3 regions of the Clostridium sp. HMP27 genome follow, and region 1 is predicted to be linked to each of the others. Evidence: riboswitches for the same ligand, from Rfam matches in the RefSeq annotation. Region 1 holds a riboswitch; each other region holds the start of a gene.
What was found. Region 1 has a riboswitch for lysine ahead of lysA (diaminopimelate decarboxylase). Riboswitches for the same ligand answer to the same signal wherever they lie in the genome.
Positions count from the first base shown of each region.

Region 1 (7,119 bases):
GAACTTAGCCTCATCCTTTTGAATTTCAGCTTTATATTTATCTAAATAATCTTTATTCAAAAGATCGGCCATCTTAATATTCTCACCTTCAAAGGATTTTCTATTTACTTCATTAGAAGTTACAATAGCTACATTTAAATCTGGAATAAAGATGTGTTCTATTCTATTTGGATTTATTACATCATGGAATATTTCTACAAAAAATCCGCGATTTAGAGCTTCATCTTTTAAGAAGTTTAAAACCTCTGTTTTGCCAGTGCCGGGGTCGCCATTAAGCACATAGACATTTTTAAAAGGAGCTACAAGTTCATCAATAAAGGTTATTATTCCATTAGGAGTAAGTGCTGTACAGAATAGATGTCGTTCTTTTCCTATAGCAAGAACATTATCCTTGAAAATCTTATCCCTTAGTGTTTTCTTTAAATCATTCAATTTTACTTTATCTAGCGCTTCAAGATTATAGTTTCTCCAGTCTTCATGAACTGCAGCAGCAGCTTTAAAATAGTTAAAGCCCCTTTTATAGGAGCGACTATTATCAGCATAAATTGGATATAATTCTTCTTTTATAGATGACAATCCCTTTTCATCTAAGCATACTCCTAGATTAAATGTTTCATCTACAGCACCAGGATATACAGGATCTTGCATATGAGGAGCAGTACCATCAATCAAGGCTACATTTAGGCCCTTAATAAGTATTGCGTCTAAGGATTCGTTGTCAGAAGAACAGTGAAAGTATTCTACATCATATCCTCTATTTTGAAATATATTACCTATTTTTTTCATTGCAGATGACTTGCCAGTTCCGGGACCACCTTTAAAATATATTACTCTTCTAGCTTCCTTAGTAGGAATTATATAATTAAAGAAGAAATATGGACCTAAAGGTGTATTGCTTCCAGGAAATAAGTGTCTTTCTCTTCCGGTCATAATTTCACACTCCATAAAAAAAATTATACAATATAATATGCAAAATTTAGTTCTATGTGATTGTGGAGCATAATATTTAAAAAGGTATTAACAAAAATAAAAAATCCATAATCGCTAAAATATAATATGTATTATAAGTTAACGATTATGGATTAATGGCTAGTTATTAGCAAAATCCCTATCTATTGTAATTATAGCATTATAGTGAGGGTGGATATTCTTTATATCCTTATTTAAACTGGATTTAATTTCTTCTATAAATTGATCAGTGAGTTTTTGTGTATAACATACAACTATATCAAATATAAGATTCTTAGTATCACCTTCGCCAACCATTCTAAAATCATGAAGTGATTTAATCATAGAATATTTAGTTATTATGCTTTCAACTTCACTTTTAGCATAATTTACTTCCTCATCATTAGTATTTATGGGATCCATATGAACAACAAGTACCACATTTAGCTTTTCAGAAATTTCCTTTTCAGCTCTATCGATAACGTCATGAATTTTAACTATTGATATATCCTGTGGCACTTCGGCATGAACTGTAGCTATAAATTTATTAGGTCCATAGTTATGGATTATTAAATCATGAGTGCCTGTTATGTATTCATAACTCAATAAGCTGCTTGTTATTTTCTCAACTAAATCAGAATCTGGTGCAGTACCTAAAAGAGGATCTAAGGTATCTTTTATTAGTGAATATCCTGAATAAAGTATAAATAATGATACAAGCATTCCTATATAGCCATCTATAGGAAAAGCAATCCATTTAGATAATAGTAATGACAATGCTACACAGCTTGAGGTAAAAACATCTCCCAATGCATCCATAGAGGAAGCTTGAAGAGCTGAGGAATTTATAGTTTTACCGATATATTTATTAAATCTGCTAAGCCATACTTTTGTAAATACAGATAAAACAATAAGGATAAATGGGATGATTTCAAATTTTACAGGAGTAGGATTAATAATTCTTGAATAGGAAGACTTTACAAATTCAAATCCTACTAAGAGAACCATAAAGGATACTATAAGTCCAGATAAGTACTCTATTCTCCCATGACCAAAGGGATGCTCTTCATCTGCAGGTTTAGAAGCCAGCTTAAATCCAAGCATAGTTATTATAGAAGAAGTGGTATCTGAAAGATTGTTAAAGGCATCTGCGGTAACTGATATACTTCCAGATACAATTCCAACTGCAAGTTTTACTCCAAAAAGTATAGCATTAACTACTATTCCAATAATGCTTCCTAAAAATCCATAGGAGTTTCTAACTTTTTCATTTTCAATATTTTCAGAGTCTTTTATAAAACGCTTAACTAATAATTGAGAAACCATTCTAAACACCTCGTAACTTTAATTAAATACAATTATAGATTATACCACTAACAATTACCAATTAACAATTACCAATTAACTATTATCTATTATTTGAAAGAAGAACATAATTATGTTATGCTAAATTTATTAAATTTTCAATTAAAGTGAAAGAAAGGTTGATTGTGGATGGAGAATAAAGTTACATTAGCTAAGGATTTGATAGACTTTATATATAAAAGCCCAACGGCATTTCATGCTGTAGAAACTGTGAAGAGCATTCTAGATGAAAATGGATTTAATGAACTTAAAGAAACAGAGCAGTGGAATTTAAAAGCTGAAGAAAAGTATTATGTAATAAAAAATAATTCAGCAATAACAGCATTTGTTGTAGGAAGAGAAAGTATTGTAGAAAATGGATTTAGAATAGTAGGAGCACATACAGATTCTCCAACCTTCAGAGTTAAACCTCATGCTGAAATGACATCAGAGGGGAATTATTTAAAGTTAAATACGGAGGTTTATGGGGGACCAATCTTAAATACTTGGATGGATAGACCATTGTCTATAGCAGGAAGAGTTATTTTAAAATCCAATAATCCTTTGAAACCAAATTGTAAATTGGTAAATATAAAAAAGCCAATACTTATAATTCCTAACATAGCTATACATATGAACAGAGAGGTAAATAAGGGATTTGAAATAAATGCCCAAAAGCATACATTACCTTTGGTTGGAATGATTAATGATAAGCTTTCGAAGGAAGATTTCTTGCTAAACATTATAGCAAAGGAATTGAATATAGATAAAAGTGGGATACTAGATTTTGATTTGTTTTTATATGAATATGAAAAGGGCTGTATAATGGGAGTAAATGATGAGTTTATATCCAGTGGAAGATTAGATGATTTGGCTATGGTGCATGCAGCTCTAGAAGCCCTTATAAATTCAAAGCCATCGATCGCAACAAATGTTTTAGTGTGCTTTGATAATGAGGAAATAGGAAGTACTACAAAACAAGGAGCAGATTCTATATTCTTATCAAGTATTTTAGAAAGAATAGTAGAAAAGGAGCAAAGTGGGAAGGAAGCATATTTTAGAACTTTGGCAAACTCCTTCATAATATCTTCAGATTTAGCTCATGCGGTACACCCTAACTGGGAAGAAAAAACAGACCCTACTAATAGACCTATAATAAATAAGGGACCTGTAATTAAAATAAATGCTAACTTCAGTTATACTACAGATGCTTATAGTTCAGCTGTTTATGAAGGGATATGTAAAGAACAAAGTGTTCCTGTTCAAAAATTTGTAAATAGGTCTGACTCAAGAGGAGGTTCAACTATAGGACCTATATCTTGGTCTCATGTGAATATTCCATCTGTAGATATAGGGACTCCAATACTTGCAATGCATTCTATAAGAGAGCTTGGCGGAGTAGATGATCATTACTATATATGTAAAAGCTTTGAAGGATTTTATTCTATATAACATATAGAGATTATGGATTATATTATAAAGCAGCATGCATCAATTCATTTGAGATAGTTCTGAAGTTTATGTTGATTTTAAAACTCTAATGTGATAAACTAAAAAGAAAAAATAAATATACCTGGGGTAGAGGTGCTGTAATTAATAGTATTTATTCTTAGCGGCCGCGCGATGAGGAATAAAGAAAGGAATTATAGCCGAAGAAGAATAATGTAGGAAGTTATCTTCTGGCTTTGTATAAAATATATGCAAAGTTGTCACTATAATGGTGGAGAGCTACAGAGGTTACATACAATAGAAGCTAAAAAGCAGCTATAGGTATAACCTTAGCTGCTTGTTTTTTTGTAAGATTTATTTGATTTTAAGAAATAACTCAAACACAATAAAAGTTTAGGGGGCAACATTATGAATTTATTTGGAAGCATGGAAATAAGAGAAAATACACTTTATATAGGTGGAATAAGCACTGTTGAGCTTGCCGAAAAATACGGAACTCCTTTGTATGTTTTTGATGAGGGGCTTATGAGAAACACATGCAAAGATTATTACAAGTATTTTAAAGTAAATGAGTCAAACAATAGGGTTGCATATGCGGGAAAGGCATTTTTGACTTTAGCTATGTGTAAGTTAATTGAAGAAGAAGGTCTTTGTTTAGATGTAGTATCTGGCGGAGAGCTATACACTGCTATGAAGGCAAACTTTCCAGCAGATAAAATTTATTTTCATGGAAACAATAAGACTCTAGAAGAAGTAGAAATGGGAATAGATTATGGAGTTTCAAGATTTGTAGTAGATAATTTTTATGAACTAGAACAAATAAATAAAATTGCAACAAGAAAAAATAAAGTTCAAAAGGTACTATTAAGAATAACTCCAGGGATAGAAGCGCATACTCACGATTATATAAAAACCGGTCAGATAGACTCTAAATTTGGATTTACTTTATCAAATGAAGATGCCTTAAAAGGAGTTAACATGGCGTTAGATCTCCCTGGTATTGAACTTGCAGGGTTACACTGCCACATTGGTTCTCAGATTTTTGACTTATCACCATATGAAGATGAAGTAGAAATAATGATGGGATTTATAAAAACTATAAAAGATGAATTTAACTATGAAATTGAAGAGCTAGACCTAGGTGGTGGGTTTGGAATTTATTATACAGAAGAAGATGAACCAAGAAGTACTAAGGAATACTGTGAAACTATAATAAATAAAGCAGATGAAGCTCATAAGAGATTAGGGATAAAGCTTCCAATGCTTACTATAGAACCTGGAAGATCTATAGTGGGAAATGCAGGGATAACTCTTTACACTATAGGATCTACAAAAAATATTCAAGGAGTAAGGAAATATATATCAGTAGATGGAGGAATGGGAGATAATATAAGACCTGCGTTATATAATGCTAAATATGAGTGTGTTGTTGCAAATAGAATGGAAAATGAAAAAAATGACTTTGTAACTATAGCGGGTAAGTGTTGTGAGTCTGGAGATATACTTATAAATGATACAAATATAGCAGACTCTGAAAGTGGAGATGTTTTAGCAATGTTTACAACTGGTGCATATGGATATTCCATGAGCAGTAACTATAATAAGATACCTAAAGCAGCTGTTGTATTTGTAAAAGATGGAGAAGCAAGACTTGTGTGTAAAAGACAAAGCTATGAGGACTTAATTGGAAATGAAATGTTTTAAATATTAGTTTTAGTATTTAAAAAATTGAAGTGTAAGGAGAAATTTCTCCTTACACTTTTTTACTGTAAGAATAAGTCGCTGTCGGCAGCTAATTCTTGAGAGGTGTTGTCAAATTCCCAGGTGGCTATATTATTTGCCACAATTGGGTCTCGTACATTGTCCGGCAATTTTGTATAATCAGTTTTAGAATATGATTTAACTATCTTTTGTGGAGCTTCTAAATAGTCCCTGTCCATTGCGAGATATCCACTATTCTTTTCTGTCATGGAAATCCCTCCTTATAAATTAGTTTGGAGAATTTAAATAGAGGAAAATATATTATCCTCAAGATTAGTATTCCACAGCTATTAAAAAAAATTACTTTTATTTTAAGTATATGTTTTAATTTTGGAGGTATATTAAATTGGTATATTCATAATATGTTCATAAAGTATAAAAAAAGTTAAATAAATAAATATTTTAATTAAGAAGGATAAAATGATGCTTTATAGAATAATAATAATAGGGTAATAATTATTATTAATAGGGAGGATTATAAAATGACTAAGTTAAATGAAATTTATAAATGTGGAATTTGTGGGAATATAGTTGAAGTGGTACATGAATCAGTAGGTACTTTAGTATGCTGCGGTAAAGAAATGATACATCTTAAGGAAAATACAGTAGATGCTGCAAAGGAAAAACATGTTCCTGTAATAGAAAAGATCGAAGGTGGCGTTTTAGTAAAGATAGGAGAAGTTGAGCATCCTATGCTAGAAGAACATCATATAGAATGGATAGAAGTTCTAACAGTTGATAAAGTTTATAGAAAGTATTTAAAAGTAGGCGAAAAGCCAGAAGCTATCTTTAAAGTTGATGAAGAAATAATTGCAGCTAGGGAATATTGCAATTTGCATGGTTTATGGAAAAAATAGTTTATTGATGATTAATAAAAATAATTAAGGTATATAATAATCCCTATATAACAAAATAATTGTTATATAGGGATTTTAGTTTTATAATAGTATATTAAGGAATAACATATAAATGTAACATATTATCGTAAATGAGAAGATTATAAAATGGAGGAATTTACAATGGAGCAGACAGAACAAAAGAAAGTTATATTTAGTGGAATACAGCCTTCTGGTGAATTAACTTTAGGAAATTACCTAGGAGCGTTAAAAAACTGGGTAAAGCTTCAAGACCAATATGATTGTTACTATTGCATAGTTGATATGCATGCTATAACAGTAAAACAAGAACCAAAGGATTTAAGAAGAAGAACTTTAGAAGTTTTATCTATATACATTGCAGCGGGGATAGATCCAGAAAAGAATACTTTATTCATACAATCCCATGTACCAGCTCATGCAGAAGCAGCATGGCTTTTAAACTGTAATACCTATATGGGTGAATTATCAAGAATGACACAATTTAAAGATAAGTCTCAAAGATATGGAAATAATATTTCTGCAGGTCTTTTTAATTATCCAGTGCTTATGGTAGCAGATATACTTTTATATCAAGCAGATTTAGTGCCGGTGGGAGTGGACCAAAAGCAGCACTTAGAGTTAACTCGTGATGTTGCGGAAAGATTTAATAATACATACAGTGAAACTTTTAAAATACCAGAACCATATATACCTGAGGCAGGAGCTAAGATTATGGATCTTCAAGAGCCAACTAAAAAGA
Region 1 is NZ_JMFY01000012.1:73,095-80,213, forward strand. Features, by position in the region: gene DP68_RS05725 (PRK06851 family protein) at 1-930, opposite strand, end outside; gene DP68_RS05730 (cation diffusion facilitator family transporter) at 1,090-2,274, opposite strand; gene DP68_RS05735 (M18 family aminopeptidase) at 2,443-3,744, shown strand; lysine riboswitch at 3,864-4,031, shown strand; gene lysA (diaminopimelate decarboxylase) at 4,150-5,445, shown strand; gene DP68_RS05745 (hypothetical protein) at 5,505-5,711, opposite strand; gene DP68_RS05750 (desulfoferrodoxin) at 5,985-6,359, shown strand; gene trpS (tryptophan--tRNA ligase) at 6,522-7,119, shown strand, end outside.

Region 2 (7,119 bases), on a different contig from region 1:
TTCAAGAAGATATGTGGAAAAGTATATCCTATCAAAGGGCATTGAAATTTCCTCGGAAATTGAACTTGGATCTCATGATTTATTATTAGAGTTTGCAAAAATAAATTTAGGCTTAGCTTGTGTTATTAAAGAGTTTTCACAGGAATATTTAAAAAGTGGTATTTTATATGAAGTTGAAACAGTTGAAGAAATACCTAAAAGAAGTATAGGTGTTTGTTTTTCAAAAAATGCATCTCTTTCTCCAGCTTCAAAAAAGTTTCTAGAGATACTAGAAAGTGCCACCCACATGGCAAGTGGCAAGTGAAATATATAATTATAAAAATAAGCATGGCTTTATAGCACATGCTTACTTTTTAGGAGATTATCATATTTTACTTAGTATCTATAATATAATCATTGCAACAATAATAGTTGCAGCAAATCCTACCATTACAGGTATCATATTTTTTCTCACTAAATCTAGAGGTTCAACACCGCATATTGCAGCTACAGGAATAACTCCCCAAGGGATTATTGTTCCTCCGCCTACCCATACAGTAGATATTTGTCCAAGAGCTGCAAGACCTTCTTTATTTATGCTTATAGCTTGAGAAAAAGTCTGCGCTAAAGAACCTACCAGTGGAAGACCAGCAAAACCTGAACCATCAAGACCAATGATTGCACCGACAAATGCTTGTATTAACACCACAGGAAACTTTGAAAGTGGTGCTTTCTGAGCAAGATATGATCCTATATCTGTTAAAAGACCTGTAGCATTAGGTCCTAAAACTTCCTTTGCCATTCCTTCACTTCCAAGAAAGAAGAAAGCCCCTATTACCACTACTGGAGCAAATATTTTTATTCCAAATGTAAAACCATCTCTTATGTAATCAGTAACTTTTTCAAAGGAATCTGAGAATTTATGTTCAATTACAGCAACCACTGACATTATAATAACTGCAGTACCACCAATAAGCGCAGTAGAGTCCCCTCCACGAAGCTCGTACTTAAACATTAAATATGCATCTAGTAAGAAAGCTAATGGAGTAGCAAATGCCACAAAAGTTGTACCAAAAGAAGCATCTAAAGTTTTATTTGTAGTAACTTCAAGAGTAGCAGCTATTTCTGGACAGTTTTTTAAGTCTCTTCTCATCATAAAAAATGCAGTTAATGTTGTTACTATACTCATGGTTATCCAAAGAGGTATACTTGCACTAATTACTGAACTGGCATTTTTAAGGCCTGCTGCCTTTGCAGTTATAGAAGGTGCTCCTTGAATAAAATAGTCCCCAGATAATGCAATGCCATGGCCAAATAAATTCATGGCAGAAGCGGCCCAAACTGCAGGAAGTCCAACCTTTAGAGCAGCTGGAAGCATTATCGCACCAACCAGCGCCACAGCAGGTGAAGGCCATATAATTAAAGAAACAACTGTCATTACAACACCTAAACTCCAAAAGGCAACATTTTTATTTATCATGAGTTTTTTTATAGGACTCATCATAAGTTCATCTGCCCCTATATCGCGAAGAGCCCTAGACATTGCAACAACGAGAGATATAATAGTGATTATGCTCCAAAATTCTTTTCCCGAAGCTATAAGAGAATTAAATATAACTTGTACAGCCTTAACGATGCTTCCAGAAGAAACATATCCTATTATAAATAGCCCTATTATGCAAGGAAGTACTGTATCTTTCTTAAAACCCATGGTTATGATGATTACCAAAACCATAGCAATATAAATATAATGAAGTAGCCCCAATGAAATCATAATTAATTATTCCTCCGATTTATGATTATTTGCACGATTTATTAGCATAACTTAGCAGCAAATATATTTTTAACGCCGCATTCTTCAACTCTTTTAGCTATTTCAGCGGAATCTGTTATATATATACCAAGTTCTTTCATTCTTTCAAAGTACACTGATCCTGAGAATGTATATTTCTTTGACATTCCTTCAGGTGTAGACATTTTTTCTTTAACATAGGAAATAGCATTCCCAGTAGCAAGACAATCAGGTAGTTCAAGCAATTCCATTCCTAAGGAATGTCTTACACTATTAAGGCCTGCAAGAGTTCCGGTTACAATTGCTTCAGTATGTCCAACTAAAAGACCTGCTTTTTCACCAGCGCAGAATAAATTTTCTGCTCCTTCAACCTTTAGATAATTATCTCTTGGAGCCATTGCAAAGTATCTCATAGAGTTGCCTTTTCCACCAGTATAAGGATCTTCATATCTGGCATCTTCAAAACCAGGTATCTTTCTTAATGTTTCAAGATCATAATATGGTGTCATAAGCTTTGCATGACCAGTATCTAAAAGTATTATGTTGTCTTTAAATTGAGGAAGGGCATATTGCTGACAAGCCTTAACATCAAGGTGATCTTCAATAAGCTCCTTAGGAAGAGGGATAACTGCTACGCCTTCTTCATTAAGGGTCTTTTGAATTTCTTCTGAAAGTGATTCTTTATAAAGTTTACAAGAACCGCTCATAGCTCCGATGGATCCATCAGCTTTTTTACCCATAGATTCTTTTATATTAGCAAGCCCTGTGATACTTACTCTTCCACCAAAGCTTGGACAACGTAATATACACATTGCACATCCATTACCATACTTTGAGCAGTTATTCATTGGTCCTGCTGTACCAGTTGTATCGATAAATACATCGGCTTCAAATACATTACCATTTCCATCTTGAACATCTAATATGCGTTCATGAGCAATGTGAAGCTTAGTTATTCTTGCTTTAAATACTACCTTTATACCTAGGTTTATCATATGTCTTAAAACTTCCCCATGAGTTTTGGCAATATCATAAAGATTTGCATGTTTGTGACCAGGGAATTCTATATTAGTATGCCTTGAGCATTTATCACATATTTCAAATAAATCGCCACCGCCCATAGCTATAATTTCTTCTGTAGCAGTATATCTACCATTGTTTCTCATAATACCGCCAACAAGTCCTGTGCCAAGAAGCATATCTGTTCTTTCTAAAACTGTTACCTCTGCACCTGCTTTTCTTGCACTAATGGCTGCTGCACAACCAGCCCATCCGCCTCCAACTACAACAATTTTTTTCATAATTTCCTCCTTAAATAATGCTAAAAATAAAAAAGGCAATTGGATAACCAACCGCCTTGTTCGACAAAAAAACAATATACACTCACAAAACGATAGCTCTCCACCAAATAGGTGACAGTCCACGTACTGTTAATACGTAAACCAGGTATGAATTTAAGAGAAAATTCACCCTTCGGGGCCATCCCCTTTCAATAAGAATCAACGATATCTCTTATACCTCATCTTATTTACTCTTGTCAGGCCCACCTCTATCTACTCGTATTAAATTGTGATAATTATAACATGGGGTGGATAAACATGCAATATATTTTTGGAGTTAGACCCCTGGTTAAAATTGGAATTGATAAGTAGCTAGAAAGATAAGTGGTGCTATCAGCCTTGGAAATAGTAAAGAAATTTCGATAAAATATGAATAGGGTGTTAATTTAATGTTACATGTTTGTTATTTTGATGTTTAAAAATGCGACAAAAAGTGATAAAATACTTATGGTCTATTATTTTATATAGTACAGGGAAGGGAGAAATAATCATGAATTTCAACAAAGGAAAGAAAGATAAACTATTTTCAATGCTTTTAGACAGTTCTGCCAACTTAAAAGAGGGAGGACAATATTTTGTTGATTTTAAGATAAAGGAAGAAAGGCATTTGGATGAATTTCAAAAGCAAATGAAAGACTATGAACATAAGGGTGATAACATAGTTGATGAAATAATAAAGGAGTTAAACAATAGCTTTATTACTCCAATTGAGCGTGAAGATGCTTTGGAACTTGCAGTTCACATGGATAAAGTTCTTGATGGTCTTGAGCATTGTGCAGCTCGCTTTTATATGTTTAACATATATCAAATACACGATTATATGATTGAATTTAGTGAGCTATTAAACAAATGCATAATTGAAATACATAACGCTGTAGAATTGCTTTCACACAAAAAGCTTACAGAAATTAGACAACATTCAGTTAAAATAAAAGAATTTGAACACAAATGTGATATTCTTGAAAGAAAGGCAATAAAAGAGCTTTTCGAAAAAGAAAAGGATGCAATTAAACTCATTCAATATAAGGAGATATATGAACTTCTTGAAAATACTGCGGATGAATGCAAAAAGGTTAGTAAAGCCCTTGAGACAGTAGTAATGAAGAATGCGTAAGGAGAAATAAGATGAGTACAGCATATATTATAATCGGTTTAACCGTTGTTCTTGCATTAGCTTTTGACTTTATTAATGGTTTTCATGATACTGCAAATGCAATTGCAACAGCTGTATCCACAAAGGCATTAAGTCCAAGACGTGCAATTATAATGGCATCATTAATGAATTTTATAGGAGCTATAGCTTTCACTGGAGTTGCAAAAACCATTGCAAAGGATATAGTAAACTTGGACTCTATAGCAAACGGATCGGTAGTTATACTTGCGGCACTTGTTTCTGCCATAGCTTGGAATCTTATTACATGGTATTTTGGAATACCAAGTAGTTCATCCCACGCACTTATAGGCTCAATTGCAGGTGCAGCTATAGCAGCAGCAGGGGTAAGCTCTATAAACTTTAAAGGATTTACATCAATAATTAAGTCGCTTTTAGTATCACCAATACTTGCTTTCTTAGTAGGTTACATTGTGTTTACTATTTTTAAGAACGTATTTAAAAACCTAAATCTTTCTAGAACTAATATAGGATTTAGAAGGGTTCAGGCCATTACAGCAGCAATTCAGGCTTTTGCTCATGGTACAAATGATGCTCAAAAATCTATGGGAATAATAACAATGGCACTTGTAAGCAACAATTTGATAAAATCTGGAGATATTCCACTTTGGGTACAGTTAGCCTGTGCCACAGCAATGGCACTGGGTACTTCCGTTGGAGGGTGGAGAATAATTAAAACCGTTGGAACACAAATTATGAAAATAAAACCTGTTAACGGTGTAGCAGCAGATTTGTCATCAGCTTTAGTAATATTTGGAGCATCTAAAATTGGTCTTCCAGTTAGTACAACCCATGTTATATCATCTTCCATAATGGGAGTAGGTACATCCTACAGAGTAAGAGCAGTAAAATGGGATACAGGAAAAAGAATGATAATAACCTGGTTTATTACACTTCCAATATCAGCGGCATTAGCTGCAGTTATATATATGATAATGAGTATGTTTTTATAGTGCCACCCACATGGCAAGTGGCAAGTGGAAGTAGGAAAGCATCTGCAATACTGCAGGTGCTTATTTTAGTTAGGTACACTAATTTTCTTCAATATGGTCATGTCCCCAAATACAAAGTGATTGCATAACAGGCATAAGGGATAGGCCCTTTTCTGACAAACTATATTCCACCTTTGGAGGAACTTGAGGATATTCCTTGCGAATAATTAATCCATCTGCCTCTAATTCCTTTAACTGATTGCTTAACATTTTATGTGTAATATTACCCAAAGCTTTTTTTAATTGGCCATATCTCAAAACATTTGATTTCCATAACCAAAATAAAATATGCATTTTCCACTTGCCATCGATTAATGACATGGCGTATGAAAATGGCTTAATATCTACAATATTATTACTATTATTATTAATCATTTAATACTCTCCTTTTAGATAGTATCTACCCCAAAAGTGCATACTTTCTTTTTGTTTTGCTTGATTATACAATAGGGACATAAAAAATACAACATGGAGAGGTAATGATATGAAAAACTTATTTGAATATACAACTATTAAAAATATGAAATTAAAAAATAGATTTTTTAAAGCAGCTGTATGGGAAGAACTTGCTACAGAAGATGGACATATGACAGAAGAATTATTTAAAGTTTATGAGGAAATTGCTAAGGGTGGAGTAGGTACAATATTTACGGGATATGCCTATGTTGAAAAGAATGAACAGCCCAATCCACGCATGATGGGCATTTATGATGATAGTTTTATTCCTGAATATAAAAAACTCACAAATATGGCTCATAGCTACCAAGCTAATATTATTATGCAAATTGTATATGGAGGTTCAATGACTCATCTAGTACCACCAAGTCCTGTTATTTGGGGACCTTCTGCTATTAAAAATGAACTAACTGGGATTGTACCAGTAGAGATGAGTAAAGAGGATATTGCCTATTTGATTAAGTCTTATGGAAAGGCAGCGGCAAGAGTTAAGCAGGCAGGTTTTGATGGTGTAGAGCTTCATGCAGCACATGGGTATTTGCTTAGTCAATTTTTATGTCCGCATTACAATACTCGTACAGATGAATATGGTGGAAGTATTGAAAATCGTGCTAGAATCATTCTTGAAATCTATGATGAAATTAGAAAGACAGTAGGAGATGATTTTCCCGTATTTATAAAAATTAATTCTGAGGACTTTATAGAGGATGGATTGACTAATGAAGAAAGCATTATTGTATCTAAGATGCTTGAAGAGGCAGGAATTGGTGGAATTGAGGTTAGCGGGGGTAATGAATCAGCACCAGGTGTTCTTGAAAACAACTTAGGACCAGCAAGGATAAAAGTAGTGCTTTCAAAAGACAGGGAGTCTTATTTTAGAGAACATGCAATGCGACTTACACAAGCCGTGTCTATTCCAATTATTCTCACTGGTGGAAACAGACATATGGAAGTCATGGATGAGATTCTAGGAAGCACTAGTATAGCTTACTTTGCTTTAGGTCGCCCACTAATTAGTGAACCTGATTTGATAAATATATGGGTAAAGGGCGATTACAAAGTGCCTAAATGTGTATCATGCAATCAATGTTATAAACTTTATGGTAAAAGATGTGTTTTAAATCAGAAAAAATAATTAAGATGAGGTGTTAATGTTATGGAAATAATAAATATTAGAAGAAGTACTAGAACATACAAGGAAATAAAAGTAGAAAACGAAAAGATAAGAAAACTTTTAAGAGCAGCTATGCAAGCGCCTTCTGCGTTCAATCAACAAGCATGGGAATTTATAGTTGTTGAAAATAAGGAGACATTAAAAAAGCTTTCAGGGATGAGTGAGTATTCAAAATCTATTGAAAAGTCACCTGTAACAATTATTGTCTTAGGTAA
Region 2 is NZ_JMFY01000026.1:33,468-40,586, forward strand. Features, by position in the region: gene DP68_RS12975 (LysR family transcriptional regulator) at 1-304, shown strand, start outside; gene DP68_RS12980 (hypothetical protein) at 383-1,753, opposite strand; gene DP68_RS12985 (FAD-dependent oxidoreductase) at 1,795-3,072, opposite strand; lysine riboswitch at 3,158-3,331, opposite strand; gene DP68_RS12990 (DUF47 domain-containing protein) at 3,602-4,225, shown strand; gene DP68_RS12995 (inorganic phosphate transporter) at 4,237-5,235, shown strand; gene DP68_RS13000 (helix-turn-helix domain-containing protein) at 5,314-5,649, opposite strand; gene DP68_RS13005 (NADH:flavin oxidoreductase) at 5,759-6,865, shown strand; gene DP68_RS13010 (nitroreductase family protein) at 6,887-7,119, shown strand, end outside.
Region 2: it holds a riboswitch for lysine, as region 1 does, so the genes downstream of both, DP68_RS12985 (FAD-dependent oxidoreductase) here and lysA (diaminopimelate decarboxylase) in region 1, are expected to answer to the same signal.

Region 3 (7,119 bases), on a different contig from region 1:
TTGAGAAGTTAATTAATCGCTAATCCCGGATTGCTATTGTTAAACTATTAAAGTTAATTAGTGATCGGGATTAGCGATTCTTTTTAAATTCTACCCTTTTGCACCTTTTAAATCTACAGGCTGAACTTCTGTAGTTTCAGGTGATACTCCCATATCTATAGGAGTAATAATCTTTCCGGCCTTACCCATGGTGTCATTTTGGGCTTCCTGCGTAGGAGCTTCGGCGACAGGGGCAGTTTCTGCAGGTTTAGTTTTAGTTTGAGTCTTTGTTTGTGGTGCAGGTTGTGTTTCAACAGCAGGAGACACAGCTGTAGGCTCGCAAACACATTCTTTATTTAACGTAAAAATATAATTATATTTTATGGCATGTTTTATTTCATCAGTAATTATTTCAAATAGCATATCTCTAAAGGTTCCAAGTGGAAGACATTTTTTAATATCTCTATATCTTTCTACGGCACTTAATTCTCCAAATAAAGCAACTCTAATACCATCTATATAGGATGCAGGTCTTTGAAAGGTTTTATCTTCAGAAGCTGTTATATCCTTATTAGTAAAGTATTTGTAAATTGCCCTAAACATTTTATTATGTTTAATTTCATCATTTCGTATACTTGTAATTATCATCTTTTCCTCATCTGTGGGAGCTGTACTTATAAGATAATTGTAAAATAACTCATCATTTTTCTCTCCTTGTACAGATTCCTTTATAATTTCTAAACATCTTTGAAGTGCAGGATTATCTAATGCAGGTTTTTTCTTAGAATCCATATCGTACAAAATGGTTTCCTCCTAAATAAATTAACTACAATATTATTTTATGCATTAGTCAAAAAACTGTACCAACCTATGGAAATAAGGAGGAAAATTTTAAGAGGTTATAAATAGATCACAAGCACTCAAAAGTAATTATATTATTTTTATTTTCAAAGATAAGAATAAATTAATAAGTGAAATAAAAGCTGCAACGATGAAAACATATTTATATCCCATAGCTGTCCATAACAATCCTCCTAGAAAGGGAATGGTCATAGCTATAACGTGATCAAAACTTGTTCCCGCAGATAAGGTAGGGGTTACATCATCAGGATCAACAGCTATCTTCTTTATATAAGTTGACCTGGCCATTTCTACAACACTTAGAGAGTTATCAATTACATAGCAGGCTGCAATAACAACAACTGCAATTCCTGTTGGAGCTACATCAGCAGCAAAGGAATAGCCAAGGCATATTACTATAAGAACTACTGCCTCTAAAGAGAGAACAAAGCGTTCACCTTTTATATCAATTGCATTTCCCACAATTGTTCTAGTAAGAATACTAACCATTGAAATTATTAATCCGAGTATTGCGAAAGTGGGTGGATCAAGGTGGTATACCTGAATAAGCACCCAAGGGGCAAAGGTCAAAAAGATCTGTTTTCTTGCCCCATTTACAAAGCTAAGGATATAGTATAAAGTATATTTTCTTCTAAACACAAATTTCACCTTTTTAACTGCAGGCTTTTTAGAAGTCATAAGTCCTAAAAATATAGCTGCAAAAATATAAAAAAAAGCGGCAATTATAAATGCAATTTTATAAGTAAGTCCAAGATATTTAAAGCCAAACCATACTATTGCATATCCTATAATTGTAGCAAATAAATTATAGGCACTATATCTGCCAAGTCTAGTGCCATAGCTTTCTTTTTCAGAAAGATTCATTCCAATACCTGCAGATAAAGGTAGAAAAATATGAGTTCCTAAACTTAATATCATCATCCATATAAGCATTGTTCCAAAAGTAGGAGAAAGTATACCTAATCCTACCATTCCTAATGATGCAAAGACCATGCCTACTATGGACATCCTTACGTCTCCAAGAAAGGATAGTACTCCTAAAACTACTACAATGAGTGCTCCAGGAAGTTCTCGTGGGAATTCTACTATACCTCTAGCTGAAGCTGATAAATTATATGAATCGCTTAAAAAGTTATTAAATACTGTAGAATTTATGCCACTAGCAATTCCAGTCAATATACCAACAATAAGAAATAATGAAAAATCCCTATCAGTTTTAAAGTTTATAAATATGTTATTAAGTCTATATAGGAGTTTTTTGTTATAGTTTTTAATTTCAACTTTCGAATCCATAAAATAATTCCTCCTCCATTTTTTGGGCATATTATTAAGTATATAATATGTAGAAATACAAATCAATTTCTAAAAGAGTAGTATATAAGGATATATTTACTAAGCTGAAATACTCAATTAGTATTGCATAATAATAAGGTGAATGCTATAATTTAATAAAAGTGAATATATGACGGACGATAGAGGTGCGATATTTAAGAGTATCTGTGTGGATATAAGCAATGGGAAACATAGTGAAAGGAAATATTGCCGAAGCGTATAGCTAAAGCTTTAAGGCTATATAGCTGGTTTTATTCATAATATGAGTAAAACTGTCACAAAGTAATTTGTGGAGAGCTATCATTCAAAGAGCATGCACTTTTAGTATTTAAGTGTATCGATGTCCTTGAGTGAAAAGTTTCAAGGGCTTTTTTGTTATGATGGACTCTCCTCCCAGAGTATTCACCTATTAATTAAATCTGAGGTTTAATTAATAAAAAATGAGGAGGAGAAAGATTATGAAAAAGAAAACTTTAATTTCAACACTTACCCTTTTATTTCTATTCGTATTAACTACTACAGTATTTGCAGCTGAACCAGATCCAGCACAAATTAATGCGGATAAATTTGGAATACTTACAATATTACCACCATTAGTTGCAATTATACTTGCCTTTGTTACTAAAAACGTAGTACTTTCCTTAACACTTGGAGTTCTTTCAGGAACATTCTTAATAAAGCTTTCAGGACATAGTATAGGATATGCAATATTTTATGGATTTCTAGATCTTATAAACAAAGTTAGGGATTCCTTAGCAGATCCGTGGAATGCAGGAATAATTTTACAATGTATGTCTATAGGTGGACTTATAGCAATAGTTTCAAAAATGGGTGGAGCAAAAGCAGTAGCAGAATCTCTTGCCAAAAAAGCAAAGACCCCAGTAAGTGCACAGATTATAACTTGGCTTTTAGGTATATTTGTGTTTTTTGATGACTATGCAAATTCACTTATAGTTGGACCTATAATGAGACCAGTTACAGATAAAATGAAAATTTCAAGAGAAAAACTTTCATTTATAGTAGATGCTACAGCAGCACCAATTGCAGGTATTGCTTTAATATCTACATGGATAGGATATGAAGTAAGTTTAATAAAGGATGGATATTCTCAAATAGGACAAAGTGTAAATGCATATGGAGTATTTTTAGAAACAATTCCATATAGATTTTATAATATATTAATACTAATATTTATAGTAGTAACAGCAGTTACTTTAAGAGAATTTGGACCAATGCTTAAAGCGGAAAGAAGAGCAAGATATGAAGGTAAATTATTATCAGATACAGCAAAACCTATGGTATCTTCAGAAGCTACAGGACTTGAGCCAAGAGAAGGAATTAAATTAAGTATTTGGAATGCCATAATTCCTATAGGCGTACTTTTAATAGGAGCCTTTGGAGGGTTTTATTTAGATGGATACAATACAATAATGGGTGGAGAAGATGAGGCTGTAAAAGCTATAGTAGCTTCAGCACCAGCATCTTTTGCAGCTATAAGAGAAACATTTAGTGCATCTGATGCCAGCATTGTTTTATTCCAAGCAGGAGTGCTTGCAAGTATCGTTGCTATGGCAATGGGGATATCAAAGAAGATATTTACATTAGGCGAAGCTATTGATACTTGGGTAGAAGGAATGAAATCATTAGTTATAACAGGAGTAATACTTTTACTTGCATGGTCTTTAAGTGGAGTTATAAAGGAACTTGGAACAGCTAAATTCCTAGTTGCTATATTATCAGACACATTACCAAAGTTCTTACTTCCAACTATAATATTTATAATGGGATCTATAATATCTTTTGCAACTGGAACTTCTTATGGAACCATGGGAATACTTATGCCACTTACAATACCATTAGCAAATGGTATTGCACCAGGGGACGCTCAATATATCATATTGAGTACCAGTGCAGTTTTAACAGGAGCTATATTTGGAGATCATTGTTCACCAATATCTGATACAACAATATTATCTTCTATGGGTTCAGCTTGTGATCATCTTGATCATGTTAGAACACAAATGTGGTATTCTTTATCAATTGGAGTAATAACAATAGTTTTTGGATATATTCCAGCAGGGTTTGGACTTCCAATAGTTGTAGTACTTCCATTAGGTTTAGTAGCAACTATACTTACGGTTTATATACTTGGAAAGCCGATTGAAAATAAAGAAGTAGAAAAAGCGTTCAAGAAAAGAGCAGTATAAGAAATGTAATAAATTTAAAAGTGCATTTTCAAAATTTGAAAATGCACTTTTGCTTTATCTAGGTTCTCTTTCATTATTTCTTCCAAAGAAAGATATTGCATATAATCCTGCTATGCCAACAAGAGAGTAAATTACTCTACTGAATGTGGTCATACTCCCGAATAATGCTGAAACTAGATTAAAGTCAAAGAAACCTATTAATCCCCAATTTATAGCTCCTATTACTACTAATATAAGTGCAATAACATCTAATCCCCTCATAATTACATCTCCTTTATAAGTAATTTTATCACATCTATATCTTTTCCAAATTCACTAACTTTATACTAAAGATTTTACTATTAATATTTAAAGTATAGCAGCATATAGTTAAGTATAATAACTTTTTAAAATTATTGTTGATATATTTGAAAAAATATACAATAATATATATAATAGTTGATTTAATATGAGAGGGGGTCATCAGATGTCAGGTAATTTAGGATATATATTAAGACTTGTGCTTTTTTCCTTTGTAGTAATTGTAATATATAATGTTTTAAAAATTTATGTACTACAAAAATTTAAGCCAAATAAGTGGTTAATATTTGGCTTAGCCATAGCAGCGTTAACAGGTCCATCTATCATAAGACCTGGTTTCAATACTACTATATGGGGATTAATTCCTTCAGGTATATTTGTAATATTATTTTTATGGTTTTTTGATTTATTTAATGAAGAAAGATATACAAGTAAAGGTCAAAAAAATAATATAAAGATAAAGCCTAAAGCAAAACCTAATAGGATAAAGGATAAGGAAAATAAAGATAACAAGTAGATAAAAATAGAGAAAAATGCAGTAAATAGCATTCTTTCTCTATTTTTTTATTGACAGATAGTTAACTTTTATTAGTTACTAATTTTGAAAATGTCTTGGATTTATAGATACAATTTCAATTGAGTTCATAAGTTCTTTTATTACATCAGTAGTAAATTGAGTTCTCAAATCATTTACCTTCGCATATACCAATCCTGTTTCAGTAGCTACATATAAAGGCTTTAAGTTATTTAAGGCTATAGCCTTTATATCCTCAACACATCGTGGACATGTACATATATCAGAATACTGGTCAAGAACATGAGGCAACAATTCATCAACTACAATCTCTATATAATTTTTAAGCATAATTAAATCCCCCCTTTAATATGCTTGCATCGTATTATTTCATTATTAATAATATTCATAAGTAGTTTTTATAAGTACTAAGAGACGATTTATTTATAAACAAGCCTTACTATAGCCCAAAATATAAGTACAAAAGATAATTTCATTTTTAATATTTCTCGTTGCATATTTAGGATGCCATATATTCAAGTTTACTTAAAACCTGAAACATTATTGAGATTAATAATATTATAAATGATAAACAGGTAATTATCTACGAATAATTTGTAAGAGTATAAAAATCGATAGTTTGAAAGAAGGATTTAGAAGAGACACATAGAATATTATTTAAGTAGCAGGAAAAATCAGAATATATAAACTTTTATCCGTTTAACCAAGGGATTTAGCATATATATTGTTTATTAAGGGAGGAATAAAAATGAGAGATATAAAAATGTACTGCACTAAATGTGGTAAGGAATATCCTATAAAAAATGTTCATCCAAGATGTGAAGAGTGTAATGAACCATTAGAAGTTGAACTTGTTAAAGAAGGAAAGATTAAAGAAGGAAATCCGCTAAGACAAACTATGCTTGAAAGATACAGCGACTTTTTTCCATTTGGCGAAGTAAATAATGATTTATCATTACATGAAGGATTTACTCCATTAATACCTTCTCCTAAGATAGCAAAAAAGGTAGGGGTCAAAGAGGTTTATTTTAAAACTGAAAGTCAAAATCCTACTTGGTCATTTAAAGATAGAGGAACTTTAGCTGGAATACAGCATGCATATAGTTTAGGATATAAAAAGGTAGGGGCAGTTTCTACAGGTAATATGGCGGTATCCGTTGCAGCTTACGGACAAAGAGCAGGGTTTGAAACATTTATACTTGTAGATAAAAATATCCCAGAAGAAAAATTAAACCCTGTGGCTATATATGGAGCTAACTTAATTAAGGTAGATGGAGACTATGGTAATTTATATTATGAAAGCTTAGAAATAGGTAAAAAGTATGGAATATACTTTATAAACTCTGATGTTACATATAGAGTTGAAGGCTCTAAGACTATAGCTTTTGAGATATGCGAACAGCTAAATTTTCAGGTTTCGGACTATGTTATAGTTCCAACTAGTGCTGGTGGAAATATAAGAGGAATACTTAAGGGCTTTGAAGAATTTAAACAATGCGGATTAATTGATAAAATACCTAAGATGATATGTGCACAGGCTTCTGGATGCTCTCCAATATTTAATGCTTTTAAGGATGATAAGGAAAATATCGAGAGAGTAATAGAACATGAAACTATAGCTCATGGCATAGAAAACCCATTCCCACCAAGTGGAAATGAGGTTTTAAGAAAGATAAGAGAAAATGGAGGCATATGTGTTGCTGTAACTGATGAAGAAATAGTTAAAGCGCAAAAGGAAATGGCTGAAGAAGGAATTTTCGGGCAGCCTGAATCTGCAGTTCCACTAGCTTCTATTAAAAAGTTAGTAGCAGAAGGATACTTAAAGGATACGGATACTGTTGCTTGTATAGTTACTGGTAGTGGCCTTAAATATACTGCAGCTTTCAAAAAACATGATCTTAAGAC
Region 3 is NZ_JMFY01000020.1:11,812-18,930, forward strand. Features, by position in the region: gene DP68_RS18965 (ferritin-like domain-containing protein) at 91-771, opposite strand; gene DP68_RS11530 (MFS transporter) at 910-2,133, opposite strand; lysine riboswitch at 2,306-2,480, shown strand; gene DP68_RS11535 (Na+/H+ antiporter NhaC family protein) at 2,631-4,379, shown strand; gene DP68_RS11540 (DUF378 domain-containing protein) at 4,434-4,640, opposite strand; gene DP68_RS11545 (hypothetical protein) at 4,846-5,196, shown strand; gene DP68_RS11550 (competence protein ComFB) at 5,275-5,544, opposite strand; gene thrC (threonine synthase) at 5,963-7,119, shown strand, end outside.
Region 3: it holds a riboswitch for lysine, as region 1 does, so the genes downstream of both, DP68_RS11535 (Na+/H+ antiporter NhaC family protein) here and lysA (diaminopimelate decarboxylase) in region 1, are expected to answer to the same signal.